DNA from 3 places in the Cryobacterium sp. Hh38 genome. Region 3 is predicted to be linked to each of the others. Evidence: predicted binding sites of a transcription regulator. Region 3 holds the regulator's gene; each other region holds the start of a gene.
What was found. The regulator LexA, encoded in region 3, represses DNA repair genes until DNA is damaged. The targets are predictions, from matches to a motif close to TCGAACANNTGTTCGA.

Region 1 (9,807 bases), on a different contig from region 3:
GAACGGCGAAGGCCGCGATGATCAGCAGCGACAGCAGATCCAGGTGAAACCCCGGATACCGCGCCGCGCTGCCGTTCGCCGAAATCTGCATGAAGATCCACGCTCCGGCCAGGCCGAGCACCGTTCCTACGGCCGCCCCGAGGGCGCCGAGGATGACGCCGCCGAAGGACATAACGCGAAACAGCATCCGTTTGTCGCCGCCGACGCTGGCCAGGGTTGCCAGGGTGCGCTGCTGGGTTCGGGCGCCGACGGTGAACGCGGCGCCGGCGAGCAGGGCCACCTCGAACAGGGCGAAGCCGCCGAGCAGAATGAGGAATGAATCAAAAAAGCTCAAGGAGACGGTGCCGTCCAGGGGATAGCTGCCCACCGGCGGCGGGTCGAGCAACACGGTGCGCGAGAGCACGGTCGCCCCGCGCGGGTTGAGGTCGCCGATCTGGCTCCAAGTCAGCGGGGTGTCGGGCAGATACCACTCGGTCAGCAGGTCGGAATCATCGGGCAGGACCCCGTCGAAGGCGCCGGGGAGACCGTAGAACGAGGTCGCCGCGTCGTCGAGCCAGGCGCTTCGGATCGTGCCGACGATGGTGAACTCGCCGGGCTCGGGGGCGGTGATCACGGCCGTCGACCCGACAGTTGCCCCCAAGCGGTCGAGCGTGGCGGCGGTTACCATGATCTCGCCGTCGTTCGCGGGTGCGGAACCGCTTGTGACATCCCATTTTCCGGCGAAGGACGCATCCCACGGCTGTCCCTGCACCGCCGTGAAGGAGCCGAGTCCGTCCTTCGTTTCGGCGACGACGTTGGCCTGCCGGATGGACAACAAACGGGTTCCGGCTGGGAACAGCGAGGCGGCGGTGACGGGCTCCGGCTCGATTGACTGCGCGGCTTCGCCATTGAATGCCTCGTCGCTCGGCCCCCAATGGCGGTCGTTGAGCGGGTCCTGGGTGAACTTCGGGTCGGGCGACGCGACGATCATCACCCGCGCCTCTGTCGAGCCGAGTTCGAGCACGACCCGTTCGGCGGGAGAGGCAGTGTTGCTCGCGTCCACCGTGGTGATTCCTACCAGTCCGAGCACGGGAATCGCCACGAGCAGCGCGATCAGCGCGCTGCGACCGCGGGATTGCAGGGCCATTCGCCGGGCGATCCGAAACGCGATTCGGGTACTACCCGAGCGCTTCCCGCCAAGCGAACTCGGCTCAACGCTCATGCCGGCAGCCCGCTCAGCAGGCTCGACACAGCGGATGCCCACGACTCGTCCACAATCCGCCCGTCGCGCAGAAAGACGATCCGGTCGGCCCAGGCCGCGTGGCGGGCATCATGGGTGACCAGAATGCCGCCGGCACCGGCATCGACTCGCGAGCGGAGCATCCGCAACACAAGCTCGCCGGTCGTGCTATCGAGGGCGCCGGTGGGTTCATCGGCGAGAATCAACGACCGGCCGCCGACGACGGCGCGGGCGATCGCCACCCGCTGCTGCTGGCCGCCCGACAAATCAGAGGGGAAATGCTGGGCCCGGTCACCGAGCTCGACGATATTGAGCGCATCGAGGGCTGGACGGTGCGCTTTCTTTGACGTCCACCCGTCGAGTTCGAGTGGCAGGCTCACGTTTTCGAGCGCGGTCAGCGAGGGAATCAAGTTGAAATCCTGAAACACGAATCCGAGGCTGCGCCGGCGCAGGGTCGCGAGTTCGCGGGCCGAGAGCTGGCTCAGCCAGTGCCCTTCGACGACGACCTCCCCGGCCGTCGGTGGGGTGAGTCCGCCGGCCACCGTTAGAAGGGTCGATTTTCCCGAACCGGATGCCCCCATCACGGCCACGAGTTCGCCGCGGCGCACCGACAGGTCGACTCCCGCAAGCGCGGTGATCGCGGTCTCGCCGCGGCCGTACTGCATCGAGATTCCGTCGAGCTGCAAGAGAATGTCGGAGCCGGTCATGCGTTGGCCGCCGCAGTCTTGGCCGGGCGACCGCGCTTGGGCACCTCGGTGTTGAGCGGCAGCGGAGCGGCCAGGCCGGCCGCGCGGGCTCTGGCCAGCCGGTGCTCCGAGTGGTCGAGCCAGCGCGCTTCCGCCTCGGCGGCGAAGATGAGCGAGTCGATCACGAGCAGCCAGGCCAGCTGCTCGGATGATTCCGGGTCGGCGGTCGCGTTCTTGGTGCGGGTCAGTTCCTGCAGGGTGCGCATGGTGGCGGTGCGCTGGACCTGAATCACCTGGGCGATGTCGACGCCGGGCAGCGTTACGGCGATCGCGAGCTTGATGGCGAGCTCGTCACGGGTGGCCATTGTGCGCACCACGGGGGAGCCGAGCCAGTCGGCGACCTCCGCCCGTCCGGCATCCGTTATCTCGACGTAATTCTGACCGTCGGCGTCGATATCGGCCTTCTGCACCAGACCGTCGCGCTCCAGCCGGTCGAGGGTGTTGTAGATCTGGCCGACGTTGAGCGGCCAGGTCGACCCGGTGCGCCGGTCGAATTCGGCCCGCAACTGGTAGCCGTAGCACGGCCCCTGGTTCAGGATGGCGAGCAGACTCTGGCGAACAGACATACGACCTCCGGCAATTCAAACGGCTATTAGTCACCGAGTATATACATACTCTGAAACAATATTGGGATGTGCCGGTGTTCGCTCTCGGCGATGCTTGCTGTCAGGCACTGTCAGCGGCGTTGCATAGACTCAATGAGTGTCGATTACCAAGGTAGAAACAGGTCCCAAACTCAGTGTGCGCGGAGCCCGCGTACACAACCTTCACAACGTAGATCTGGAGATTCCGCGCGATGCGCTCGTGGTCTTCACCGGTCTCTCCGGTTCGGGAAAGTCGTCGCTCGCCTTCGACACCATCTTCGCCGAGGGCCAGCGCCGCTACGTGGAGTCACTCTCGGCCTACGCTCGGCAGTTTCTCGGGCAGGTTGACCGCCCCGACGTGGACTTCATCGAGGGTTTGAGCCCCGCGGTCTCGATCGACCAGAAGTCCACCAACCGCAACCCGCGGTCCACGGTCGGCACGATCACCGAGATCTACGACTACATGCGCCTGCTCTGGGCCCGTATCGGCGTGCCGCACTGCGCGATCTGTGGCGAGATTATCCAGTCGCAGACCGTGCAGCAGATCGCCGACCAGCTCATGGAACTGAAGGCGGGTATCCGCTACCAGGTGGTCAGCCCGGTCATTTCGCAGAAGAAGGGCGAGTTTGTCGACCTCTTCCAAGAGCTCGCCGGTGGCGGTTACTCCCGCGCGATCGTCGACGGCACCCAGATTCAGCTGAGCGAACCGCCCACGCTCAAGAAGCAGCAGAAGCACGACATTTCCGTTGTTGTCGACCGTCTGGTCGCCGGCCCCGAACTGCTCAGTCGCCTCACCGACTCGCTCGAAACGGCGCTCAAGCTAACCGATGGCCTCGTGCAGATCAACTTTCTCGACGAGGAAGGCGACAAGGCCTGGCAAAACTACTCCGAGAAGCTCTCCTGCCCGAACAACCACCCGGTGCAGCTGACCGAAATCGAACCGCGCACGTTCTCGTTCAACGCCCCGTTCGGCGCCTGTCCGGAGTGCTCCGGCCTCGGCACCCGCATGTCCGTCGACGAAGACCTGCTGCTCGGCGACCCGGACCTGAGTATCGCCGAGGGTGTTGTACTGCCCTGGACCACCCAGGGCAAGGGCCTGTTCCAGTACTACGAGAAGCTCCTCGACGGTCTCGCCCGCGACCTCGACTTCTCGCTCGACACCCCCTGGGGTGACCTGACCAGCGAGGTGCAGAACGCCGTCATGCGCGGCGATAACTTCGAGGTGCGGGTCAAATGGAAGAACCGCTACGGGCGTGAAATGAGCTACACCTCCGGCTTCGAGGGTGTCGTGCCCTACATCGAACGCCAGTACCTGCAGGCCGAGAGCGACACCCAGCGGCAGCGCTGGTCGGAATACCTGCGCGAGGTCGACTGCCACGTCTGCAAGGGCACGAGGCTCAAGCCTGAGGTGCTCGCCGTGCTCGTGCACGACGCGAGCATTGCGGATGTCTGCGCGCTCAGTTTGAGCGACGCCCGCGAGTTCATGGACCAGCTCACGCTCACCGACCGCGAGGCCGCCATCGCCGCCCAGGTTCTGCGCGAGATTCGCGCGCGCCTCGATTTTCTCATTCGGGTCGGGCTCAACTACCTCAACTTGGCGCGGGCCGCGGCGACCCTGTCCGGCGGTGAGGCACAACGCATCCGCTTGGCCACTCAAATTGGTTCCGGGCTCACCGGGGTGCTCTACGTGCTCGACGAACCCAGCATCGGCCTGCACCAGCGCGACAACCGTCGCCTGATCGAGACGCTGGTCACCCTGCGCGACCTCGGCAACACGCTCATCGTGGTCGAACATGACGAAGACACCATCAAAACCGCTGACTGGATCGTCGACATCGGCCCCGGCGCCGGGGTCAACGGCGGACACGTCGTGCACTCCGGCTCCTACGAGGGGCTGCTCGCCAACACGAAGTCGCTCACCGGCGACTACCTGGCCGGGCGCAAGTCCATCGCCACCCCGACGACCCGCCGCCCGATCGACCCGGAGCGACTCATCGGCGTCACCGGTGCCGAGGCCAACAACCTGCAAAAGGTCTCGGTGACGTTCCCGCTCGGCACCTTCACCGCCGTAACCGGGGTCAGCGGATCTGGCAAGTCATCGCTGGTCAACGACATCCTTTACCGTGTGCTCGCCAATCGGCTGAACGGCGCCCGCAAGCTGCCCGGCAAGCACACCAGGGTCACCGGTCTCGAGCAGCTCGACAAGGTCATCCACGTTGACCAGGCACCCATCGGCCGAACCCCGCGCTCCAACCCGGCCACCTACACCGGCGTGTTCGATAAGATCCGCACCCTGTTCTCCGAGACCATCGAATCGAAGACCCGCGGATACCTGCCCGGTCGCTTCAGCTTCAACGTCAAGGGCGGCCGCTGTGAAGCCTGCTCGGGTGACGGCACCATCAAGATCGAGATGAACTTTCTGCCCGACGTGTACGTGGCCTGCGAGGTGTGCGGGGGAGACCGGTACAACCGCGACACCCTCACCGTGCACTACAAGGGCAAGAACATCGCCGAGGTGCTCGACATGCCGATCAGCGAGGCGGCCGATTTCTTCGAGCCGATCTCGTCGATCCACCGTTTTCTCAAAACGCTGGTCGAGGTCGGACTGGGCTATGTGCGCCTCGGCCAGAGCGCCACGACCCTCTCCGGCGGCGAGGCCCAGCGGGTGAAACTCGCCACCGAGCTGCAGCGCCGGTCCAACGGTCGCAGTGTATACGTGCTCGACGAGCCGACCACGGGCCTGCACTTCGAAGACGTGCGCAAACTGCTGCTCGTGCTCAACAGCCTTGTCGACAAGGGCAACACCGTCATCGTGATCGAGCACAACCTCGACGTCATCAAGTCCGCCGACTGGGTGATCGACCTCGGCCCAGAGGGTGGTTCCGGCGGTGGCAAGGTACTCGCGACCGGCACCCCTGAGCACCTCGCCACGGTCAAGAAGAGCTTCACCGGTTCCTTCCTGAAGGAGGTCCTGGCTGCCGGCTAGGCGGCCGCGAGGCCATGTCTGATGCCCTGAGCTATCGCCCGAAAACGGGCGAGATTCCCACGACCCCCGGGGTCTACCGGTTTCGCGATGCGACCGGGCGCATCCTCTATGTCGGCAAGGCCAAGAACCTGCGGGCCCGGCTGAGCAACTACTTCGCGCCGCTGTACAGCCTGCACGAACGTACCCGCCGCATGGTCACCACCGCGACCGGGGTCGAGTGGACGGTCGTCGGCACCGAGGTTGAAGCCCTGCAGCTTGAATGGATGTGGATCAACGAGTTCGATCCGCCGTTCAACGTGCAGTTCAAGGACGACAAGTCCTACCCCTACCTCGCCGTCACCCTGGGCGATGAGGCGCCGCGCGCGCTCGTCACCCGCACCGAGAATATCAAGGGCGCCCGCTACTTCGGGCCGTACCCCAAGGTGTGGGCCGTGCACGAAACCATCGAGCTCATGCTCAAGGCCTTCCCCATCCGCACCTGCAACAACGCCAACTACAAACGGGCCATGCAGAGCGGCAAGCCGTGTTTCGCCGGCCAGATCGGGCGCTGCTTCGGCCCCTGCTCCGGCCTGGTCTCGATGGAGGATCACCGCAAGATCGTCAATGAGTTCGTTAGCTTCATGAGGAGTCACGACAAGAAACTCATCAACGAGCTCACCCAGGAGATGAAAGACGCAGCAGCGGCGCAGCAGTACGAAATCGCCGGCAAACGGCGCGACCAGGTGCGGGCGCTCAACGCCGTACTCGAGAAGAGCGCCGTCGTGCTGCGGGACAACGTCGACATCGACCTGTTCGCCATCGAGCAGGACGAGCTGGCCGCCGCCGTGCAGCTGTTCATCGTGCGGGGCGGTCGCATCCGCGGTGTGCGCGGTTGGATGGTCGACAAGGAGCTCGACGTGACCAGGAGCGAGCTCATCGACTCCATGATGCAGACGGCCTACAACAACGAGTCGAAGCCGCCGCGCGAAATCGTACTGCCCGAACTGCCCGACGACGCGGAAGCCCTCGAGACCTGGCTGGCCGATCTGGCCGGGCGCAAGGTACGGCTGGTGGCTGCGCAGCGCGGCGAGAAGGCCGCCCTCCTCGTCACGGCCACCAACAACGCCAAACAGGCCCTCATGCTCTACAAAACCCGGCGTAGCTCCGATTTCGTCGCACGGTCGAAGGCGCTCGAAGACATTCAGGAAGCCCTGGAGATGCCGGCCGCGCCCCTGCGGATGGAATGCTACGACGTGTCCCACCTCAGCGGCACCAACATCGTCGCATCGATGGTTGTCTTCGAAGACGGGTTACCCCGCAAAGACGAATACCGCCGCTTCAACATTCCAGTGTCCACCGACGACACCGACTCGATTTACCAGATTCTCACGCGCCGGCTGGCCTACCTGAAACCCGAATCCGGGGCAGCGGATGCCGCAGATCCCGCTCTGATCGCAGTCGCCGGTCAGAGCGACATCGCCCAGGTCGAGCAGAAGCGAGCCAAATTCAAGTACCGGCCCAACCTGCTCATCGTCGACGGCGGCCAGCCGCAGGTCGCCGCAGCCAAACGGGCACTCGCTGAATCGGGCGTGACCGGAATTCAACTGTGTGGCATCGCCAAGCGGCTCGAAGAAATCTGGCTGCCCGACTCCGACTACCCGGTGATTCTGCCGCGCAACAGCGACGCGCTGTTCCTGATTCAGCGCATCCGCGACGAAGCTCACCGGTTTGCCATCACTCATCAGCGCATCCGACGTAAGAAGGACGTAGCCTCGATCTTGGGGGAGATCGCCGGGCTTGGCCCCGCCCGGGTCAAGGTGCTGCTGCAGCATTTCGGTTCGGTGGCCCGGCTCAAGGTCGCATCCGTGCAGGAAATAGCAGATGTTCGCGGCATCGGCCCGGTGCTGGCCGAGGCGATCCATGCCCATTTGCGCGCGTGAACCGCTCACCGCTGGGTAGGCTAGATAGTCCCACAACTTTTCATTAAGGCGCTTTGAACGTATGACTACGGATCCCGACAAGCAGGAAGTGCTGATCGTCACGGGAATGTCCGGGGCGGGTCGTTCGACCGTCGGCAATGCGCTGGAGGATCTCGACTGGTACGTCGTCGATAATCTGCCCCCGCAAATGCTGCGGCCCCTGGTCGATCTGGTCGAACGTGCCGGTACCAACCTGCCCAAGATCGCCGCCGTGGTCGACATTCGCGGCCGCGATCTGTTCGGTGACTTTCTCGAAACCGTGCAGCAATTGCGAAGTAACACGCAGGTTCAGGTGATCTTCCTCGAAGCGCGGGATGACGCGCTCGTGCGCCGCTTCGAATCGGTACGTCGGCCGCACCCTCTGCAGGGTGATGGCACCCTGCTCGATGGCATCGCGGCGGAGCGGTCTCGCTTGCTGACCGTGCGGGAGTCGAGCGACCTGGTCATCGACACCTCAGACCTCAATGTGCACCAGCTGGCGACGGCCATCACTGAGCGATTCGCCGCAGCCGGATCGGCCGGCGTGCAGCTCACCATTATGAGCTTTGGCTTCAAGTACGGCCTGCCGACGGATGTCGATCTGGTGGCCGATGCCCGCTTCCTGCCGAACCCGTTTTGGATCCCAGAGCTGCGGGCGCACACCGGTGTCGATCCGGAAGTGAGAGACTTTGTACTTGCCCAAAATGGTGCCCTCGAATTTATCGACCACTATGCGGCCGCCCTGGCACCGGTTTTGGCCGGGTACCAGCGGGAAAACAAACGCCATGCCACGATCGGTATCGGCTGCACCGGGGGCAAACATCGCTCCGTCGCCATGGCCCGGGAACTGGCGTCTCGACTCGAAAAACTTCCCGGAGTCGTGGTTAATATCAAGCACCGCGACCTCGGACGCGAATAAGCGAGACCGGGCGCAGCATCCGCTGCTCCACCGCACTCTCATCCCTCAGACCTAACGCAACTGATCAACAGAATGGAAAAGCGATTGGCACTCACCGCCGACGTTAAAGACGAACTTTCGCGCGTGGAGGTCTCCAAGACCACCGTGCGCGCGGCCGAACTGGCCACTATTCTTCGGTTCTCCGGAGGTTTGCACATGATCAGCAGCCGCATCGCGATCGAATCGGAACTGGACACCGCCATCCTGGCTCGCCGGGTGCGGAAGGACCTGGCCGAGCTCTACGGAGTGCGCAGCGCCCTGCAGGTCATTGCCGCCGCCGGCCTGCGCCAGTCCAGCCACTACCTCGTGCAGGTCATCGAGGGTGGGGAGACACTGGCACGACAGACTGGCCTGTTGGATGCCCGTCGGCGCCCGATTCGAGGTCTGCCCAACCGTCTCACCACCGGCTCGAAGGAAGAAATCGCCGCCGTCTGGCGCGGAGCCTTCCTCGCCCACGGCACTCTGACGGATCCGGGCCGTTCGGCGGCCCTCGAGGTCATCTGCCCCGGCAACGAAGCCGCCATGGCATTGGTCGGCGCTGCCGGACGCCTCGGCGTCGCGGCCAAGGCGCGCGAAGTTCGCGGGGTACACCGGGTCGTCATCCGTGACGGCGATGCCATTGGGGCGATGCTCGTGCACATGGGCGCCACCAACACCGTGCTCAACTGGGAGACGCTGCGGCAGCGTCGCGAAGTGCGTGCCACCGCCAACCGGCTGGTCAACTTTGATGACGCGAACCTGCGCCGTTCGGCCGAAGCCGCGGTCGCCGCCTGTGCCCGCGTTCAGCGCGCCATGGACATCCTGGGCGAAGATATCCCCAAACACCTGCGCTATGCCGGCGATCTCCGCCTCAATTTTCGTGACTCCAGCCTTGATGAACTGGGCCACCACGCCGATCCGCCGATGACCAAGGACGCCGTCGCCGGCCGGATCCGCCGGCTGCTCGCCATGGCAGACAAGAAAGCGGTCGAGCTTGGCATCGAGGGAACCGACGTTCCCTACCCGGTTCACCCGGAAGACGCCTGACGTGATCAATTCTGTGCCTGGGAACCGCGCAGGTACACTTGAATGTGCTTACAAGGTCGCCGCATCCGATGTGGCGCCACCACTGAAAAGGAGATAAGTAATGGCTGAATATATCCTGCCCACCCTTGACTATGACTACTCGGCTCTCGAGCCCAGCATCAGCGGTGCCATCATGGAACTCCACCATGGCAAGCACCACCAGGCGTATGTTACCGGCGCGAACACCGCGCTGGCCCAGCTCGCCGAGGCCCGCGACAGCGGCAGCCTCGCCAACGTGAACAAGCTGCAGAAGGACCTCGCCTTCAACCTCGGCGGCCACGTCAACCACTCCATCTTCTGGACCAATCTCTC
Region 2 (9,807 bases), 160 kb from region 3:
GCCGGGACGACGCGGAGAGCGACGATTTCGGCTACGAAAATGACGAAGACTTTGGCGAAGATGCCGCGCTCAGCGACGACGCTCTGTGGTCCTTCGAGGGCGAGAACAACGAAGACGACGACGAGGCGAGGGCCGCCGGCGGTTGAGGCAGGTGCTGCCCGACGGCGACCCGGTCGCGCATTCGTTTGAAGGCGAGACCAGGTCCCGGCGAACGAACTACAGGTGCTTCGGTGCCTCCGAGAGCACGCCGTGCAGAATCTCGCTGATCTCGGCGAATTCCTTCGGGCCAATGGTCAGCGGGGGAGCGAGCTGAATCACCGGGTCGCCGCGGTCATCGGCGCGGCAGTACAGGCCCGCCTCATACAGCGCCTTGGACAGGTAGCCGCGCAGCAGACGCTCGGACTCGTCGTCGTTGAAAGTTTCCTTGGTGCCCTTGTCCTTGACCAGCTCGATGCCGAAGAAGTAGCCGGCACCGCGCACGTCGCCGACGATCGGTAGGTCGAGCAGCGTCTCCAGCTCCTTGCGGAACAACGGCGAGTTCTCGCGCACGTTCTCGTTGAGCTTCTCCTCCTCGAATATGTCGAGGTTGGCCAGGGCGACGGCCGAGGAGACCGGGTGGCCGCCGAAGGTGTAGCCGTGGTAAAACGTCGTATCGCCGTGCTTGAACGGCTCGTAGATGCGGTCGCTGATGATGGTCGCACCGATCGGCGAGTATCCGCTCGTCATGCCCTTGGCACAGGTGATCATGTCGGGCTGAATGTCATAGGTCGTCGATGCGAACATATTGCCGATGCGACCGAAAGCCGTGATGACCTCATCGGCGACCAGAAGCACGTCGTACTTGTCGCAGATCTCCCGCACGCGCTTGAAATAGCCTGGAGGTGGCGGGAAGCAGCCACCGGAGTTCTGCACCGGCTCGAGGAACACGGCGGCCACGGTCTCCGGCCCTTCGAACTCGATCATCTCTTCGATGCGGTTGGCGGCCCACTGGCCGAACATCTCGAGGTTGTCGCCGAGGCCAAGGCCCGGGCTCATTTCGTCGGCGCGGTAGAAGTTGGTGTTGGGAACACGGAAGCCGCCGGGGGTGACCGGTTCGAACATTTCCTTCATTGCCGGAATGCCGGTGATGGCCAGCGCACCCTGCGGGGTGCCGTGGTAGGCGACGTTGCGGGAGATGACCTTGTGCTTGGTCGGGCGTCCCATCAGTTTCCAGTAGTACTTGGCGAGCTTGAATGCGGTTTCAACGGCTTCGCCGCCACCGGTCGAATAGAACACGCGGTTGAGGTCGCCGGGCGCATAGGAGGCGAGGCGGTCAGCGAGCTCGATCGCGTTCGGGTGGGCATACGACCAGATCGGGAAGAATGCGAGTTCTTCGGCCTGCTTGGCGGCGACCTGGGCCAGGCGCTTACGTCCGTGTCCGGCGTTGACGGTGAACAATCCGCTCAAGCCGTCGATGTACTGCTTGCCCCGGGAATCCCAGATGTGGTGGCCCTTGCCCTTGACGATGATGGGCACTCCGGCGCCGGATTCCATCACCGACTGACGGGAGAAGTGCATCCAGAGATGATCCTTGGCCTTTTGCTGCAACTCGGCGTTGTGCGCGTCGCTGAAGGCAACCGGTGAATCGATGGGTGTGGTGAGCGTCATATTCTTTACCGTGTTCCCCAGTTATAAAACTGTTTGTGGAGTTTGAGATAAACGAAAGTCTCGGTGGAGAGAACCCCATCGAGGTTGCGGATCTTGGAGTTGAGCAGTTCAAGTAATTCGTCGTCGTCTTCGCAGACGACCTCGGCGAGAATGTCAAAGGTGCCGGCCGTGAGTACGACATAGTCGACGGCATCAATCGCAGCGAGTTGCTCGGCGAGAATGCGGGTGTCGGCCGAGGCTCGAATGCCGATCATCGCCTGGCGAAAGAAGCCCAGCTGCATCGGGTCGGTTACGGCGACAACCTGCATGACGCCGGAATCGGTGAGCTTTTGCACCCGCTGCCGCACGGCCGCCTCGCTGAGGCCGACAGCTTTGCCGATCTCCGCGTACGACCGGCGTCCGTCGACCTGCAGTTGTTCGATGATCTTCTTCGACACATCGTCGAGCTGGGCCGGCTTGGGCGGGTGACCACGCCTTTGTCCATTCATGCATCGATTGTGTCAGTCGAAATGCACTTCAGCAAGCGAATCCGTAGCAGTCTTCGCAAAACACTGCGGATTTCATTTGTGAATCTGGGTGTGCTTCAAACCGAAATCGGTACACTGGGCCGCATGAGCGCCCCCGAACTACGCAACTTCATCAATGGCCAGCACTCCGAGTCGACGTCGACGGAACGGTTTGACCTGATCGATCCGGCGACCGAATCGGTCTATGCCTCGAGCCCGGTCTCGAACGCGACCGACGTCGATGCTGCCTACCGCGCCGCGGCATCCGCTTTCGAAATTTGGGGCGAAACGACCCCGGCGGTCCGGCAGCTCGCACTGTTTCGCATAGCGGATGCGATGGAGGCGCGTGCCGAGGAATTCGCCGACGCCGAGTCGCTCGACACCGGCAAGCCACGTTCGACCCTCGTCGACGACGAGATTCTGCTCTCGGTCGATCAGATTCGGTTCTTCGCCGGAGCCGCCCGCAATCTGGAGGGCCGTGCGGCCGGCGAGTATCTGACCGACCACACCTCCTTCATTCGCCGCGAACCGATCGGTGTCGTCGGTCAGGTCACGCCTTGGAACTACCCGCTGAACATGGCGGTCTGGAAATTCGCGCCCGCGCTCGCCGCCGGCAATACGACCGTGCTCAAGCCCTCCGACACGACGCCGAGCGCGACCCTGCTGCTTGCCGAGATCGCCGCGGAGTTCCTGCCGAAGGGAGTGCTCAACGTAATCACCGGTGACCGCACGACCGGTGCGGCCATGATCGACCACAAGACTCCCCAGCTGGTATCGATCACCGGATCGGTGCGGGCCGGTATGGCCGTCGCCGAAGCTGCCTCACATGATCTCAAACGGGTCCACCTTGAACTCGGTGGCAAGGCACCGGTGATCGTCTTTGACGATACCGACATCGAGCTCGCCGTGGCCGGTATCGTCGCAGCCGGCTTCTTCAACGCCGGCCAGGACTGCACCGCTGCGACCCGGCTGCTCGTGCAGGCCGGCATTCACGACGAATTCGTCGCCGCGCTCACCGCCTACGCCAGAGAGAACGCGCGCACCGGTGCTCCCAGCGCACAGGGAATCCTGTTCGGCCCGGTGAATAACGTCAACCAGCTCGCTCAGGTCTCCGGTTTCGTCGACCGGCTGCCCGACCACGCCGTGCTCGAACTCGGCGGTCATCGCGTCGGCCAGGCCGGCTATTTTCACGAAGCGACCATCGTGAGCGGACTGCTGCAGACCGACGAGGCCGTGCAGCAAGAGATTTTCGGCCCGATGATGACCGTGCAGCGATTCACTGACGAGGCCGAGGCGCTGCGCTGGGCGAACGACGTGCAGTATGGTCTTGCGTCGTCGGTGTGGACCCGGGATCACGGTCGGGCGATGCGCTTTGCCAAGCACCTTGACTTCGGTTGCGTCTGGATCAACACCCACATACCGATCGTGGCCGAGATGCCGCACGGCGGTTTCAAGCACTCCGGGTACGGCAAGGACCTCTCGATGTATGGCTTCGAGGACTACACCCGGATCAAGCACGTGATGAGCTACATCGGACATTAGGTGCGGTACGGTGCCAACGGACGGTGCCGTTATTATGGTGCAAGTCCTTCGGTGAACGTTGGAACGGCGGGGCCGGCTTCGCGCCCCACACTCGGAAGGCACTACCCGTGACCCAGATTGGTCAAGGTTCGACCGAATTTCGTGTCGAACTGCCCAGCGTTGGTACGTCGTTAACGCTGGCGTGGGCTGCCCTGACCGACGTTGGTCATCGCCGGGAGGTCAACGAAGACAGCCTGCTCGCCGCGCCACCGCTGTTCGCCGTCGCCGACGGTATGGGGGGGCATTCGGCCGGCGATGTCGCCAGTGCCGCCGTCGTCACCAGGCTGGCCGAGCTGTCCGGAACGCTCGTCGCCGAGGCCGGTTCGATTGACCGCGCCCTCGTGCTGGCCGTCGAGGATATGGCGCAGGGTGTCGGAGTCACCGACCAGGGCACCGGAACAACGGTGACCGGGGTTGCACTGGCCCTGGTTTCGGATGCCGTCAGTTGGATCGTCTTCAACATCGGCGACTCCCGGGTTTATCAGTTGTCCAACGGTGTACTCGAGCAGATCACCAACGACCACTCGGTCGTGCAGGAACTCGTCGATGCGGGGCGCATTACCCGCGAAGAGGCCGACGTGCACCCGCACGGCAATATCATCACCCGGGCGGTCGGCTTTCACGAACCGCCTATTCCCGACTATCGCATTCTGCCGATCCAGGTCGGCATGCGTATCCTGGTCTGCTCAGATGGGCTCACCAAGGAACTGACCTCGTACGGTATTCGTCATTTTTTGCTCGAAAAGAAGCTGGCAGCGGATGCCGTCTCAGCGATGGTCGACGCGGCCCTCGAAAACGGTGGTCGCGACAACGTCACCGCGATCGTGGTCGACGTGCTGGCGGTCGACCCCTACGAGGCACCCACGGACTAATTGGCCCGCGTTCGGGCTTCCAAGCGATCTTTTGTGGGTGCCGGAGCGTGCCTTCCCAAACGTGGCCTGTTTGTGGAACGCGACTCTTTCCGTTGGTCGAGCTTGCCGAGACCGCCGTGGACTGGGCTGAGCCGTTCTCGACAACGCACGGTCGGCCCGAATGCATATTCGCACAGAAATCCAAACATATCTGAGAATCTCTCGACTCTGGCGCATGGTTTTGGTATACTTCTTCTATGAGCCAGAGCGGCGATACTCCCCAGCCGGGCCGTGTCGATCCATTCTTCGCGGCTCACGACTACCCGCCGTCCACACCCGAGGAGCGCGCCGAGTTCGAGGTGTTCTGGGCGCAGTGTCAGGCTGATTGGCGGTTTGAAATTGCCGAGGGGCTCGGAGACTGCGCCCCGTACGAGGTCACCGACCCGGTCGATCCGGAACCGGTCAACCTGGAACCGGTGAGCCCGGCAGCACTGAGCCCGGTGCCTGGCCGCCCGGAGTTGATTGACGGCCCGACCATTCCGGCCGACCTCGATCTGACCGAGGTGTTCGCTGCGGTGCCGCCCGAGCATCTCTTCGATGAGGACCTCCGCGAGGAGTTCCTGTATACGAATTACCTCGCGGACAATTTTCTCCCGGACGATTTCATCCCGGACGGATGCACCGCTGACGAGCGTCACACTGACCGTGGCGAGGCTGACCCGGCTGACGCTGACCCGGTTGAGGCTGACCCGGACCAACCCGGCATGGCCCCTGGTGGCCCCGCGGATGTGCTGAGTCCGTTCCAGCGGCACCAGGCGCAGTTCGTCGACCGGGTGATTTACCTGGAGAAGGTGATCGCGTGGGCGCAGGCGAGTAAGGCTGAGGTCTTGACTGAGGCGTGGGATTACACCACTAACAGTGCTGAGACCGGGTGTCCCCAGGCCGGTTCGCAGCATGAGCACGACTGGGATGCGACCTTCGCCGCTCAGCAGGGCCTGGTCGCCGAAATGGCCTGTGCGCTGCGCATCCCGGCCGGGACCGCGTCTGGCCTGTTGCGGGAGAGCCGGGTGCTGGTGGAGTCCCGGCCCGAGACCCTCGATGCTCTCCGCACTGGGGAGATCTCCCTGCGGCATGCCCAGCGGCTGCTCGACCAGCTCGATTCCGTCTCCGAGCCCGCCCGCGCCGAGTTGGAGGCGGTGTTGCTGCCGCACGCTCGCAAACTCACCGCGACGCAGTTCGATGGAAAAGCTCGCAAGCTGCGGGAGCGGTTCCACCCCGACAGCATCACCGTTCGCCGCACCCGGTGTCTGGCCGATCGCCGGGTGCAGTTCTTCCCCGACAAGGACGGCATGGCGACCTTGTGGTTGCGGGCGGCCGGCGACGACGTGCAGAGTATCTATACCCGCGTCACCGATGCTGCGATCAGTCTGCAGGGCCCCGATGAGCCCCGCACCCTCAGCCAACTCCGCGCCGATGCCGCCATTGACCTGCTCCAGCAGGGCGTCACCGGCAGCGGCCTCGGCGCCGGCCTCACCGCCAACGTCAACATCACCGTCCCCGTCCTCACCCTGATGGGTCAGAGTGAGGAACCCGGCGAGCTCGAAGGGTACGGGCCGATCGATCCGGAGACGGCCCGCCGGCTGGCTGGGACCGCGACGAGTTTTCTGCGCGTCCTCACTCACCCGCACACCGGCATCGTCCTCGACGTCAGCTCCACCCCGTTCCGCGTGCCGGCGGCGCTGAAGAAATACCTGCGCCTACGCGATGGAACCTGCCGCTTCCCCGGCTGCAACCGCTCCGCCGGCCATTCTGACCTTGACCACACCATAGATAAACAATTCGGCGGCCCCACCACAGCCACCAACCTCCACTTCCTCTCGCCCGCCCACCACAACCTGAAGCACTTCTCCGATTGGAAAGCCACCGCCGATCCCGACGGCACCGTCCACTGGACCAGCCCCGCCGGCAAGCACTACGCCACCGACCCCGCCACCCGCATCAACCCACCGCAACAACAACAGGCAGCAGTCCCACCCGAACCACCAGCCCCACCGCCGCCCGACCCCTGGAACACCCCCTCGAACACCGACTGGAACCTCGACTGGAACCTCGACGACTCTAATCCGCTACCGTTCTGACCGCTGAGCGGCGATACTGACCGTGCTTCGCGGCGGCCTCGGCTTCGGTCTCAACCTCATGCAAGACCGCAAACACATCCGTCCTGCACATGTACATTGCTGGCATGCACCGCTATTAGGTATTGCCTACTACCAGTCCTAGGGTAGTAGTCATGACGCCCACACCGAACACGCCGGCCTTGCCGCAAGACGCGCAGTCCTTGCGCGGGGTGCTGCCCATGCTAATCCTGAGCCAACTGCGTCTGGCTGAGTCGTACGGCTATGAACTCGTGGTGCGGCTGCAGAACATTGGGCTCAGCGACCTCTCGACCGGCACGGTCTACCCGGTGTTGTCGCGGCTCGAGCAGGACGGCTCGCTCACCAGTTGCCTGGTGGCGTCCACGGCTGGCCCGGCCCGCAAGTACTACGCACTTAGCCCGGCCGGGGATGCAACTCTCGCGCTGGCGACGGCACGATGGCATGCCCTCATCGCCATCGTGCAGACCGGCCAGACTGCCACCCCCGCAGAAGAACCACTCCGAGAGGATCAGAAATGAACACCCAAACCACCGAGACCCAATCCACGTTCGGAGTCTGGCGTCGCCGGGAGTCCTACCTGTTCCGGCTCGACCTCTGGCTTGAAGAACGCGTGTCCTTGCGCGAACGTCGATCGATTCTGCGGGAGATTCGCGACAATATCAAAGCGGATGCCGCAACCCGCGGCATCGACACTGCGCTCGACTCGCTTGGCTCACCCCGCGCCCTGGCCCGAAGCTTCGCCGAAGACGGCCGCGGCAACCGGCCATCCTGGAATCGGGCAATCTACTGGTTCACCGGCCTGCTGGTGCTCTGGTGGACCCTAGCCTTCGTTTACACGGCCGGCATGCTGTCGGCCCTGATCTCCAGCGGAGCGGAGTCGGCCGAGTCCTACTTCCTCGGGCTGCCGGTATCGGCTTTCAATCGTGAGTCCGGAATCGGCATCGGCTGGGAAGCCTCCTCTGCCGTTGCCTACATTCCGCTGATGGTCATGGTCGTTGCCGCCATCATCGCCGGGCGGCTGTGGCGCGTGCGGATCGGTCGCCGATAGTCGGCCCAGGGCAGTCGCGTATTATGGAACGAGTGAATGAGACCCTGCCTCCGTGCCCTGAATGCTCTAGTGACCTGTCCTACGAGATGGGCGCCCTGCTGGTTTGCCCGCTCTGCGCCCACGAATGGTCGAATGAACCGGTTGAAGAAGAGCAGGAAGCCGTCGTCAAGGACGCCTTCGGTACCATCCTGACGGACGGCGACACCGTGTCGATCATCAAGGACCTCAAGGTCAAGGGTCAGGCACTGTCGATCAAGGTCGGCACCAAGGTGCGCAACATTCGCTTGGTCGACCCGGTCGACGGCCACGACATCGACTGCAAGGTCGACGGTTTCGGTTTCATGCAGCTCAAGTCCAGTGTGGTCAAGAAGGTTTAAGTGAGCCGGTCGTGACGTGTCAGATTTGCGGTGCCTGGCTGCCGGTTGGTGCCATGTTCTGCGGCGAGTGCGGTAGCTCCCGATCGGCCACCGTGGAATCCCGCAAGCGCCCGGATCCGCGCCCGAACGACACGACCATCATCGCGCGCCTCCCGCACAAGGCCACGATCATCTCCGTTCCGATTCCCGCACTCGTGCCCGTGCCGGTGCGCGCGGCCGCCGCAGTGACGAACGTTCCCCCCGCAGCATCGACGCTGCCGAGCAGCGCGACCTTCGTTTTGACCTTCAGCACCGGTCGGAAAGTGTCCGTGCAGGGGTCGGGCCTAATCGGGCGCAAGCCCCTGCCTCAACCCGACGAGATCTTCGACGACCTCATTCGGGTAGCGGATGCTGACCGCTCGGTCTCCAAGACTCACCTCGAGTTCGGCCAGCACGACGGCGAATTCTGGGTCAGCGACCGGGTCTCCGGCAATGGCACCGTCATTCGCCGGCCCGGCGAAACGGCCGAGCCGCTCGAACCGGGACGACGCTACGTGCTGCCGCGCGGCACGCGAGTCGAGATCGCCGACCACTCATTCACCGTCGCCTGAACCGTTAGCCGCGGCGGGTCACTCCTCCACCGGTGACCCGGACGCAGATTACGCACGGATGGCTCTCGCACTGCCCGCGTGAAGCTGATCCTCTGCTCTGATGGTCCTGTGTCGACCGTTGACGAGAACCTCAGCCTGCCGCCAGCGTCGGCCGCGCCGCCACCGGCCGGATTTCCGCTTTTCGCCACCGTGGCGCCACTGGCTGCCGCCGGCCTGATTTGGTCGATCACCGGGTCAGCGTTCGCGCTGATCTTCGCCGTACTCAGCCCGCTCATCGCGGTCGCCAGCATGGTCGACGCGCGGCGCACCGGGCGCAAACGCCGCCGGACCGAAACCGCCGCACAGGCCGAGGCCGTCACGGTGCTTCGGCTGGCGATCACCGAACGCCAGGCCCGCTGGAGGGAGTCCGCCTGGCAGCAGACTCCCTCGGCCAGGGACATCGTGCTCGGCCGTGCCGCTGCCGCGCGCTGGAGGCAAACGGATGCCACGCTCGTCACCCTGGGCTGTGGCCCGGCTCCGAGTGGCATACGGCTGGGCGGGGCGACCTCCCCGAACGACCATCGAGAACTTCGGGACTGGGCCGCGACCATCAAAGACGCTCCGATCGTCGTCGACCTGATGCACGGACTCGGCATCGTGGGTGCTGCGCCCCTTCCCGAAGCCCTGGCTCGGGCGGTGCTCGTACAACTGTGCTTTGCGCTGCCGCCGACCGACGTTGGCTTGGATCTGGACCCCGGCCCCGGGTGGGAGTGGGCAGCCGCGTTTCCACACGACGACGTGTCACCAGCGGCTCGATGCATAGTGCTGCATCAGGCGACGGCGGGAACGCCTGCCCGCACCGCGCGCGATCTCGGCCAAGGGCGACTGTTGGTCGCTGTCGCAACCCGGCTCGACGATCTGCCGCCGGGTTGCGGGACCGTCGTGCGGGTGATCGGTCCCGGCCGAGCGCAGCTGATCCGATCGCCGAATCGGGCGCCGGCCATCGATTTCTTCCCGGAACTGCTGACCCGGGCCGCGGCCGCCGACTTTGCGGTGGCGCTCGCCCGGCAGG
Region 3 (9,807 bases):
TGGCCGCCGCCGGCCCCGAGTTCATCTCGGTCACCTACGGCGCCAACGGCTCCTCGCGCAACTCTTCTCTGGACGTGCTGCGCTACATCAAGGACCACACCGAAGCGGATGCGATGGCGCACCTCACCTGCGTCGGCTCCTCGCACGCAGGCGCAAGCCGCCTCATTCGGGAGTTCCTCGACGCCGGCATACGCAGCTTTCTGGCCATTCGCGGCGACGCACCGCAGGGTGCGGTCGAAGGCGACAACACTTTTCTCGGCGATCTGCACAGCGCGGGGGAGCTGGTGCAGCTCATTCACCGCGTGCAGACCGAACGGGTGCCGTATATCGAAACGGTGATTCCGGGCCTGCCCGGCGCCCGCGGGGTGAAAACGGAACGCAGCAAGGTGCGCATCGGGGTCGCGGCCTTTCCGAACGGACATCCCAACTCCCGGTCGGTCAGCCAGGACATCGACACCCTGCTGGCCAAGCAAGCAGCTGGTGCCAACCTCGCCATCACCCAACTCTTCTTCCACGCCGACGACTACCTGAGCTTCATCCAGCGGGCTCGCTCGGCCGGGGTGCTCTTTCCCATTCTTCCCGGCATCATGCCGGTGACCAGCCCCAACCGGTTGCGCCGAATTCTGCAGCTCTCCGGGGAGAAGCTGCCGGCCGACCTGTCCATCGACCTTGAAGTCGAACCGACCGAGGAAGGGCAGCGCCAGATCGGCATCGACTACGCCGTGCGCCTCGGGCAGGATGTGTTTGCGGGCGGCGCCCCCGGACTCCACCTCTACGCCTTCAACCAACACGACACAGTGCTGCAGGTTCTCGAGGGGTGTGGGGCACTTCCGGTGCCGGCAGTAATGCTTTAGGCCTCACGCCCGCTTCAGCGTGTAGGCCCCGAACTCGTTCGTTATTTTGCACCATTCCAACGACCAATCTCCAGTGAAGGAATCTCCATGCCCATTTCACCCGCATTTCCCACCGGTACCATCCTCGGCTACCCGCGTATCGGTCGCCGGCGCGAGCTCAAGAAGGCCGTGGAAGCGTTCTGGTCTGGGGCGATCGACGCGGTCGCTGTGGAGAGCGTGGCCGCCGAACTGCGCTCGGCCACCCGGGAACGGCTCGTTGACCTCGGGCTCGGCCGCGCCGACTCGTCGATCCCCGAGTCGTTCTCGTACTACGACCAGGTGCTGGACACCATTGTCGCCGTTGGAGCGATTCCCACCCGGTTTGCCTCGCTCGTCGGTGCTGATGGAACCATCGACCTGGCCGGGTATTTCACCCTGGCCCGCGGCGAGGGCGAGAACCTGCCGCTTGAGATGACCAAGTGGTTCGACTCGAACTACCACTACCTCGTGCCCGAGATTGGCCCGGAGACCGTGTTCTCGTTGGCCGGTGACCGCATCGTGCGCGAGTTTCTCGAGGCCAAGGCGGCCGGCTTCCTCACCCGTCCGGTGCTCGTCGGTCCGGTCACCTTTCTACTGCTCAGCAAGGCCAGCGATGAGGCGCCGGCCGGGTTCTCCCCGTTGTCCCGGCTCGACGACCTCCTTCCTGTCTACGCAGCGCTGGTATCGCGGCTAGCGGATGCCGGCGCCGACTGGGTGCAACTCGACGAGCCGGGACTGGTCAGCGAATCGATCGATGTGCCACGCGGGGACACGCTGGCGGCGGTCGCATCCGCTTATGGCGTGCTCGGTCGGCTCAGTGGCCGCCCCGCCCTGTTTGTCGCGGCGCCCTACGGCAGTCTCGATGATGCCCTGCCGGTTCTTGCCGGCACTACCGTCGAGGCGATCGGCCTCGACCTGGTTCGGGGCACCCTGCCGCAGGCGGTGCCCGGGCTGGCCGCCAAGACCCTCGTTGCCGGGGTGATTGACGGGCATAACATCTGGCGCGGCGACCTGGCGGGCGCCTTCGAGCGCGCCGAGAGCGTGCGCGCGCTGTCCGACTCCGTCACCGTATCCACCTCAACGTCGCTGCTGCACGTGCCGCACGACGTGCTCGATGAGACCTCGTTGCCGGTCGACCTGGCCAGCTGGCTGGCCTTTGCCGACCAGAAGGTGGGCCAGGTTGCCACCCTCGCGTTCGGCCTCGCTGCGGGGCGGGCGGCCATTGCCATTCCGCTCGCGGATGCCGCTGCCGCGCTGACCGCGCGTCTCGCCGCTCCGGGGGTGCGCGACGGTTCGGTGCGAGCGCGTTCGGCCGCACTCACCGACGCCGATTTCACCCGTGGTGCCTACGCCGATCGCCTGACTGCTCAGAATGCTGCGCTGCAGCTGCCGTCGCTGCCCACGACCACGATCGGATCCTTCCCGCAGACCGCAGACATTCGCCGGGCACGCGCCCAGTTTCTCAAAGGAAACCTGCCAGCCGATGACTACCGCGACCTGATGCGCGCCGAGATCGGCCGCGTCGTTGCCCTGCAGGAAGAGATCGGACTCGACGTGCTCGTGCACGGGGAACCCGAGCGCAACGACATGGTGCAGTACTTTGCTGAGAACCTCGACGGGTTCGCCGTGACCGAGAACGGCTGGGTGCAGTCCTACGGCAGCCGCTGCACCCGGCCATCCATTCTGTGGGGCGACGTCTCGCGCCCGGCCCCGATCACGGTGGACTGGTCGGTGTACACGCAGAGCCTGACAGCCAAGCCGGTCAAGGGCATGCTCACCGGACCGGTGACGATTCTGGCCTGGTCGTTCGTGCGTGACGACCAGCCGCTTGGCGAGACCGCTCGCCAGGTCGCCCTTGCCCTGCGTGATGAAATCGGCGACCTGGAAGCTGCGGGCATCCAGATCGTTCAGGTCGACGAGCCGGCCTTGCGGGAGCTGCTGCCGCTAAAGAAGATGGACCACGCCGACTACCTGGACTGGTCGGTAGGCTCGTTTCGGCTGGCCACGGCCGGGGTCGCGGAAGCGACTCAAATTCACACGCACCTCTGCTACTCGGAGTTCGGCGTCGTCATCGAGGCTATCCGCAACCTCGACGCCGACGTCACGAGCATCGAAGCTGCCCGCTCGCGCATGGAGGTGGTACAGCAGATTGAGGCCGGCGGGTTCAACCATGGCATCGGGGCCGGCATCTATGACATCCACTCGCCGCGAGTACCCAGCGTCGACGAGCTGACGACCCTGCTGGACACCGCCCTGGAATCCATCCCCGAACGCCAGGTCTGGGTGAACCCGGACTGCGGGCTCAAAACGCGTGGCTACGAGGAGACGGTGCAGTCCCTGCACAACATGCTGGCTGCGACCCGGGTGGTGCGCGATCGCCGCGCTGCCGATCTGAGAGCCAGCCTCACCCGGTAACTCACCCGCGTACCTGGCGCCAGCCGGCAGTCTTCAGGCCCGATCACCGGTTAGTGGTCGGGCCTCACGCCGTGCTTCTGCTCTCTTCTTTGCTTGAAGCTGACTCGCTAGACCGAGCGCAATACGGCGACGACCTTGCCGAGGATGTCGGCGTAGTCGCCGACGATGGGCTCGAAGTTACTGTTGCGCGGCAGCAGCCAGGTGTGGCCGTCGCGCTTGCGCAGTACCTTCACGGTGGCCTCGTTGTCGAGCATGGCCGCCACGATCTCGCCGTTCTCCGCGGTCTTCTGCTGGCGAACGACAACCCAGTCACCGTCGCAGATCGCCGCATCGATCATCGACTCACCGACGACCTTGAGCATGAACAGCTCCCCCTGGCCGACGAGCTGGCGGGGGAGCGGGAAGATCTCGTCTATCTGCTGATCGGCCGTGATCGGAATGCCAGCAGCGATTCGACCGACGAGGGGAACCATCGCAGCGTCGCCGACCTGCACGCCCGGGTGAAAACTGTCCTGGTCGCCGGTTCCGACGTCTTCGGGCGCGCGTTGAATCTCGATGAGTACCTCGAGTGCGCGAGGACGATTCGGGTCACGACGCAGATAGCCGCTCAGCTCAAGCTGGTTGAGCTGGTGAGTCACGCTCGACAGCGAGGCGAGGCCGACGGCGTCACCGATCTCACGCATGCTCGGCGGGTAGCCGCGCGAGCTGACCGAACGCTGAATAACGTCGAGGATGGCGAGCTGGCGCGGGCTCAAACTCTTTCGGCGCCGAGTGCCGCCCTTGTCGCGGGTACCGCCGGTGCTTTGTGTCACGAGAAGCGCTCCTTGAGTCGGTCCCGCGCGGGTTAGAGGACGTCTCGCGGGAATGTCGGTGGTGTCTGGTTGAGTAGCAATCAAGCAATTGACCTATCGAAAGTTTATCCAGTTCTCGGCCTTGAAACAAACACTTATTCGAGTGTGTTGCGTGATTTTCCGGGCAGAGACGAGAAAAAGCTTGCATGTTCGATTGTTCGAAGTTATATTCGGAACATAGTTTCGTATTCGGTCCTCCCGGCCGAGGGCCGAATACGAGACTCGCAGCCCGCCTACCTTGGAGGTTTGACATGACCACAGCATTTGCCCCCGCAGTTTCTCTCCCGCCCGTCACACGTCTTCGCCTCACCCGGCGTGGACGAGTCGTCTTCACCACGCTCGCCGCATTGCCGGTCATCCTTGGCGCCCTCGTATTTGCCGTCAATGGGGGAGCGGCCGGCGCCTCTGGGTCCGCCACCGGCATCGATCTCATGTCGTACACAACCGACTCCGGCATTGTGGCCACGCTGGCCTATTCACCGACCGACGTCGGTTCAGCCCGATTCATTACGGTCGAACCCGGCCAAACCCTCTGGAACCTTGCCGAAGAGAACTTTCCCGCCGCCGACCCGCGCGACGTTGTCGCCGATATCAAGCGCATCAACGCCCTGTCGGTGGAAACGCTGCAGCCGGGCCAGCGCCTGGAAATCCCCGCCAACTCCTAGGTAGTGATGGGCAGCAGTACGGGGCCCTAGCATGGAGAGGGTGACCAGTCTCGAAGATCTTCCCCTCCGCACCAACCTGCACGGCCTGACGCCCTACGGGGCTCCGCAACTGCATGTTCCAGTGGCCCTGAACGTGAACGAGAACACGCACCCCATTCCTGAAGCGGTGGCCCGCGACATCCTCGCAGGCCTGGCCGAGGCCATCCGCTCGGTGAATCGGTATCCCGATCGAGAGTTCACCGCCCTGCGCGAGGCGCTCGCCCGCTACCTCGGCGAAGGACTGACCGCCGAGAATATCTGGGCGGCCAACGGCTCCAACGAGGTGCTGCAACAGGTGCTGCAGGCTTTCGGCGGACCGGGACGCAGCCTGCTGGGCTTTGCCCCGACCTACTCGATGTACTCGATCCTCGCGTCGGGAACCGACACCACCTGGATTGCCGGTGCCCGCGACGCCGACTACGAGCTGTCGCCAGCGACCGCCGTGAGCGAGATCACGCGTACCAAGCCCGATATCGTCTTTCTCTGCTCGCCGAACAACCCCACCGGTACGCCGCTCTCCCTCGAGACCATCGCCGCTGCCTATGACGCGACCGACGGCATCGTCGTGGTCGACGAGGCCTACGCCGAATTCGCTCCGGTCGGCACCCCGAGCGCGCTCACCCTGCTGCCTGGCCGGGAACGCCTGCTCGTCTCCCGAACGATGAGCAAGGCCTTCGCGTTCGCCGGTGCCCGTGTGGGCTACCTGGCAGCCGATCCGGCCGTAACGGATGCCCTGCGTCTGGTTCGCTTGCCGTACCACCTCTCGGCCCTGACCCAGGCGGCCGCAAACGCGGCCCTGGCTCACAGCGTCGAGATGCTCGCGATGGTCGATGACATTCGTGGGCAGCGCGATCGGCTCGTTGTCGAGCTTGCGGGCCTGGGCTATGCCCCGCACCGCAGCTGGAGCAACTTCGTACTGTTTGGGGGAGTAGCCGACCCGCACGAGACCTTCGAGGCGCTGCTGGCTGAGGGTATTCTTATTCGCGATGTGGGCATCGCCCACCACCTGCGCGTGACCGCCGGCACCGAACAGGAGACGACCCTGTTCCTCGACGCCATCGCCCGACTTGGTCGCAGTGGCGGCTCCGGTCAAATTGCGCCCGCCCAAGCCGAATAAACTAGGTCCATGAGCTCACCTGCTGACATTCCCGCGCCCCGCGTCGCACACCTGCAACGGGAGACGAGTGAATCCAGCATCGACCTGTCTCTGAACCTTGATGGCACCGGCGTCAGCGACATCCGTACCTCGGTTCCGTTCTTCGACCACCTGCTGACGGCGTTCGCCAAACACTCCCTGACCGACCTCACGGTGCGCGCCTCCGGCGATATCGAAATCGACGTGCACCACACCGTCGAAGACGTGGGAATCGTGCTCGGCCAGGCCATTCGTCAGGCCCTTGGTGACAAATCGGGCATCTCCCGTTACGGTGACGCTCTCGTGCCCCTCGACGAGGCGCTGGCCCAGGCCGTGGTCGACATCTCCGGCCGCCCCTACCTCGTGCACACCGGCGAACCGGCCGGTTTTGAATTTCACCTCATCGGCGGACACTTTACCGGCTCCATGGTGCGTCACGTCTTCGAAGCGATTACTTTTCACGCCGGCCTGACGGTGCACGTCACCCTGCTTGGCGGGCGCGATCCGCACCACATTGCCGAGGCTGAATTCAAGGCCTTCGCCCGCGCCTTCCGACTCGCCAAGGCCCTCGACCCGCTGGTGCACGGTATTCCGTCGACTAAGGGAGCCCTATGACGAAGGTTGTCGTCTTCGACTACGGAACCGGAAACGTGCACTCCGCGGTCAAGGCGCTCGAGTTGGCCGGCGCCGAGGTCACCCTCACGAGCGACCGCACGACTGCATTGGAGGCCGACGGTCTCGTCGTGCCCGGAGTTGGAGCGTTCAGCGCCGTGATGGCAGCGCTCAAGTCCGTTCGCGGTGACGACATCGTCGACCGTCGTCTGGCCGGCGGCCGCCCGGTGCTCGGAATCTGCGTCGGCATGCAGGTCATGTTTGAGCATGGAGTGGAACGTGGCGTGGACACCGAGGGGCTCGGCGAATGGCCGGGAACGGTCACCGAGCTTCCCGCGAAGATCCTTCCGCACATGGGCTGGAACACCGTCACGAGCGCACCCAACTCTGAATTGTTCCGAGGCATCGAAGAAGAGCGGTTCTACTTCGTGCACTCCTACGCCGCGCAATCCTGGACGCTTGAGGTCATGCCGCCGTTCCCAGAGCCCCGGCTGACCTGGGCCGATCATGGGGTGCCGTTCCTGGCCGCGATCGAGAACGGACCGCTCAGCGCCACCCAGTTTCACCCGGAGAAATCGGGGGAGGCAGGCATCCGCTTGTTGAAGAACTGGATCGGCACGCTGCACAGTTAGCCCGGCGAGCCTAGACTTCACAGTCCCATCCGCATCACAGCCACAGCCCCTGCAATTGGTCGCACAGCGCGACCGCACCAATCAAGGACACCAATGAGTGAGTTCAACAAGACACCGAGGCTCGTCCTCCTGCCCGCCGTCGATGTGGCCGGCGGCAAGGCGGTTCGCCTGACCCAGGGCGAGGCCGGCACGGAAACGAACTACGGTGACCCCGTCGACGCCGCGGCCGACTGGGCCAGGCAAGGTGCTGAGTGGATTCACCTCGTCGACCTCGACGCGGCCTTCGGCCGTGGCAGCAACACCGGTGTGATCAAGAAGGTCATTCGTCAGGTCAAGGGCGTGAACATCGAGCTCTCCGGCGGTATCCGCGATGACGAATCGCTCGAAGCGGCACTGACCACCGGCGTTAAACGCATCAACCTCGGCACCGCAGCGCTGGAAAACCCGGAGTGGGCGGCGAGCGTCATCGCACAATACGGTGAGGCCGTTGCCGTTGGCCTTGATGTACGCGGAACAACCCTGGCCGCGCGTGGCTGGACCAAAGATGGCGGGGACCTCTGGCAGGTCCTCGAACGGCTCGAAACAGCCGGGTGTGCCCGCTATGTGGTGACCGACGTCACCAAGGACGGCACTCTGCAGGGCCCGAACATCGACCTGCTGCGTCAGGTGCTCGACCGCACGCGCAAGCCGGTCATTGCCTCCGGCGGCATTTCGAGCCTTGATGACATTCAAGCGTTGCGCAAGCTTGTGCCGCTGGGGCTTGAGGGTGCCATCGTGGGCAAGGCGCTCTACGCCGGCGCGTTCACGCTGGCCGAGGCCCTGGACGTCGCGGGGGACTAATGGCTCGGGCGCGAAACCTCGGCTCAACGGGAGACCCCTCGGGCCAGCCGGGCTCAGGGCGACCTGGCGACGGGAATGAGTCAGCCAACACGGCCGACTCGGCCGGCCAGCCGTGGGCCGGACGGGAATTCGAGGCCAACCTCGAAGCCGGTGATGACGGGGCCGCGCCCGCCGCCCTTGCCGCGGCGCTTGCCCGTTTTCAAGCTCGAGAGGCCGGCGAAGAAAGCGTCATCGATGCCATTCGCGGATCTCGTCTGCTCATTCCGCTGGTGACCAAGCTCGGCGAGGCCGCCGTGAACGCGCGCGGGCAGACCATCGATAAAACCCAGGAACTATCGATCATCACGGTTGAAGGGCCGGACGGCCGTACCGTGCTCCCAGTCTTCTCGTCGACCGCTGCCATGGCGGCGTGGAACCCCCTCGCAAGGCCCGTACCAGCGGATGCCGTGCGCGTCGCCCTGGCCGCCGCGCAGGAAGACACCGACCTCGTCGTGCTCGACCCGACATCCCCCGGGGAATTCATCATTCGGCGACCGGCGCTTTGGGCGATCGCCCAGTCGCTGCCGTGGACTCCGAGTTACGCGAGCCACTTCATCGCCGACGCTTTCACCGCATCAATCGCCACGGAACTCTCGGTGCTCTCGGTTCAGCTCATGGCGGGCGACCCGCTGGCGCAGCTCAAAGGTCCCGAACTCGTGGTCCAACTGGAATTGGTCGACGGCCTCACCCAGTCGGACCTTGACGCGATTCTGAGCCGCCTCGGCACCCGGTGGTCGGAGAGCGAGATCATCACGACCGGCGTGGATTCGCTGCGCGTCAAGCTCGTCGCCTCCGCGTAGGTTTCCGGGTGAAACCCGAATGTCGGTGGGGTGAGCGACAATAACGGTATGAGCGACGTTCTTGAACGATTCTCCCCGGCCGCTCGGGCCTGGTTCACCGAGGCTTTCGCGGCACCGACAGCAGCGCAGCTGGGAGCATGGGAGGCCATTTCGTTGGGTTCGCACGCCCTCGTGGTGGCTCCGACTGGGTCGGGCAAGACCCTCGCCGCGTTCCTGTGGGCCATTGACCGGCTGGCCACCGAGTCGGCCGCACCGGCCGTCCCCGCCGCTTCCACGCCCATCACTCGCGTGCCCGCCGCTTCCACGCCCATCACTCGCGTGCTGTATATCTCGCCGCTCAAAGCACTCGGCGTCGATGTGGAACGCAACCTCACCGCTCCGCTCGTGGGAATCACCCGTTCGGCCCAGCGGCTCGGCCTGGAGCCGCCGCGCGTCACGGTTGGCGTGCGCTCGGGAGACACGCCGGCCGCCGACCGGCGCAAACTGGTCACCTCGCCGCCCGACATTCTTATCACCACCCCGGAGTCGTTGTTTCTCATGCTGACCTCGGCCGCCCGCGAATCGCTGCGCGGCGTGCAGACCGTCATCATCGATGAGGTGCACGCGGTCGCGGCGAGCAAACGCGGTGCACACCTGGCCGTCTCCCTCGAGCGACTCGACGCCCTGCTGAGCCGGCCGGCGCAACGTATCGGGCTCTCCGCCACGGTGCGGCCGCAGAGCGAGGTGGCCCGATTTCTCGGCGGCGCCGCACCCGTGCAGATCGTGGCTCCGCCCGTGCTGAAACGGTTCGACCTGCGGGTGGTCGTACCGGTGGACGACATGAGCGACCTCGGTCCGGTGCCGCAACGCGAAGGAGTCACGTCAGCTTCGGCGCCGCAGACCGGGTCGATCTGGCCCCACGTAGAGG

Region 1: uvrA (excinuclease ABC subunit UvrA) is a predicted target of LexA. The motif match lies at 2,547-2,562, and genes of this name have one in related genera.
Region 2: E3T41_RS02470 (HNH endonuclease signature motif containing protein) is a predicted target of LexA. The motif match lies at 4,763-4,778, and genes of this name have one in related genera.

The regions. Positions count from the first base shown of each region.
Region 1 is NZ_SOHD01000008.1:164,994-174,800, forward strand. Features, by position in the region: gene E3T41_RS04115 (FtsX-like permease family protein) at 1-1,126, opposite strand, end outside; gene E3T41_RS04120 (ABC transporter ATP-binding protein) at 1,198-1,926, opposite strand; gene E3T41_RS04125 (PadR family transcriptional regulator) at 1,923-2,531, opposite strand; gene uvrA (excinuclease ABC subunit UvrA) at 2,668-5,535, shown strand; gene uvrC (excinuclease ABC subunit UvrC) at 5,550-7,454, shown strand; gene rapZ (RNase adapter RapZ) at 7,516-8,391, shown strand; gene whiA (DNA-binding protein WhiA) at 8,476-9,456, shown strand; gene E3T41_RS04150 (superoxide dismutase) at 9,557-9,807, shown strand, end outside.
Region 2 is NZ_SOHD01000007.1:42,764-52,570, forward strand. Features, by position in the region: gene E3T41_RS02445 (DUF4192 domain-containing protein) at 1-146, shown strand, start outside; gene E3T41_RS02450 (aspartate aminotransferase family protein) at 217-1,647, opposite strand; gene E3T41_RS02455 (Lrp/AsnC family transcriptional regulator) at 1,653-2,135, opposite strand; gene E3T41_RS02460 (gamma-aminobutyraldehyde dehydrogenase) at 2,259-3,695, shown strand; gene E3T41_RS02465 (PP2C family serine/threonine-protein phosphatase) at 3,803-4,606, shown strand; gene E3T41_RS02470 (HNH endonuclease signature motif containing protein) at 4,843-6,723, shown strand; gene E3T41_RS02475 (PadR family transcriptional regulator) at 6,876-7,259, shown strand; gene E3T41_RS02480 (hypothetical protein) at 7,256-7,789, shown strand; gene E3T41_RS02485 (zinc ribbon domain-containing protein YjdM) at 7,813-8,166, shown strand; gene E3T41_RS02490 (FHA domain-containing protein) at 8,178-8,756, shown strand; gene E3T41_RS02495 (FtsK/SpoIIIE domain-containing protein) at 8,865-9,807, shown strand, end outside.
Region 3 is NZ_SOHD01000007.1:201,543-211,349, forward strand. Features, by position in the region: gene E3T41_RS03205 (methylenetetrahydrofolate reductase) at 1-854, shown strand, start outside; gene metE (5-methyltetrahydropteroyltriglutamate--homocysteine S-methyltransferase) at 942-3,287, shown strand; gene lexA (transcriptional repressor LexA) at 3,395-4,099, opposite strand; gene E3T41_RS03220 (LysM peptidoglycan-binding domain-containing protein) at 4,390-4,803, shown strand; gene E3T41_RS03225 (histidinol-phosphate transaminase) at 4,835-5,959, shown strand; gene hisB (imidazoleglycerol-phosphate dehydratase HisB) at 5,969-6,592, shown strand; gene hisH (imidazole glycerol phosphate synthase subunit HisH) at 6,589-7,221, shown strand; gene priA (bifunctional 1-(5-phosphoribosyl)-5-((5-phosphoribosylamino)methylideneamino)imidazole-4-carboxamide isomerase/phosphoribosylanthranilate isomerase PriA) at 7,315-8,061, shown strand; gene E3T41_RS03245 (SseB family protein) at 8,061-8,900, shown strand; gene E3T41_RS03250 (ATP-dependent helicase) at 8,949-9,807, shown strand, end outside.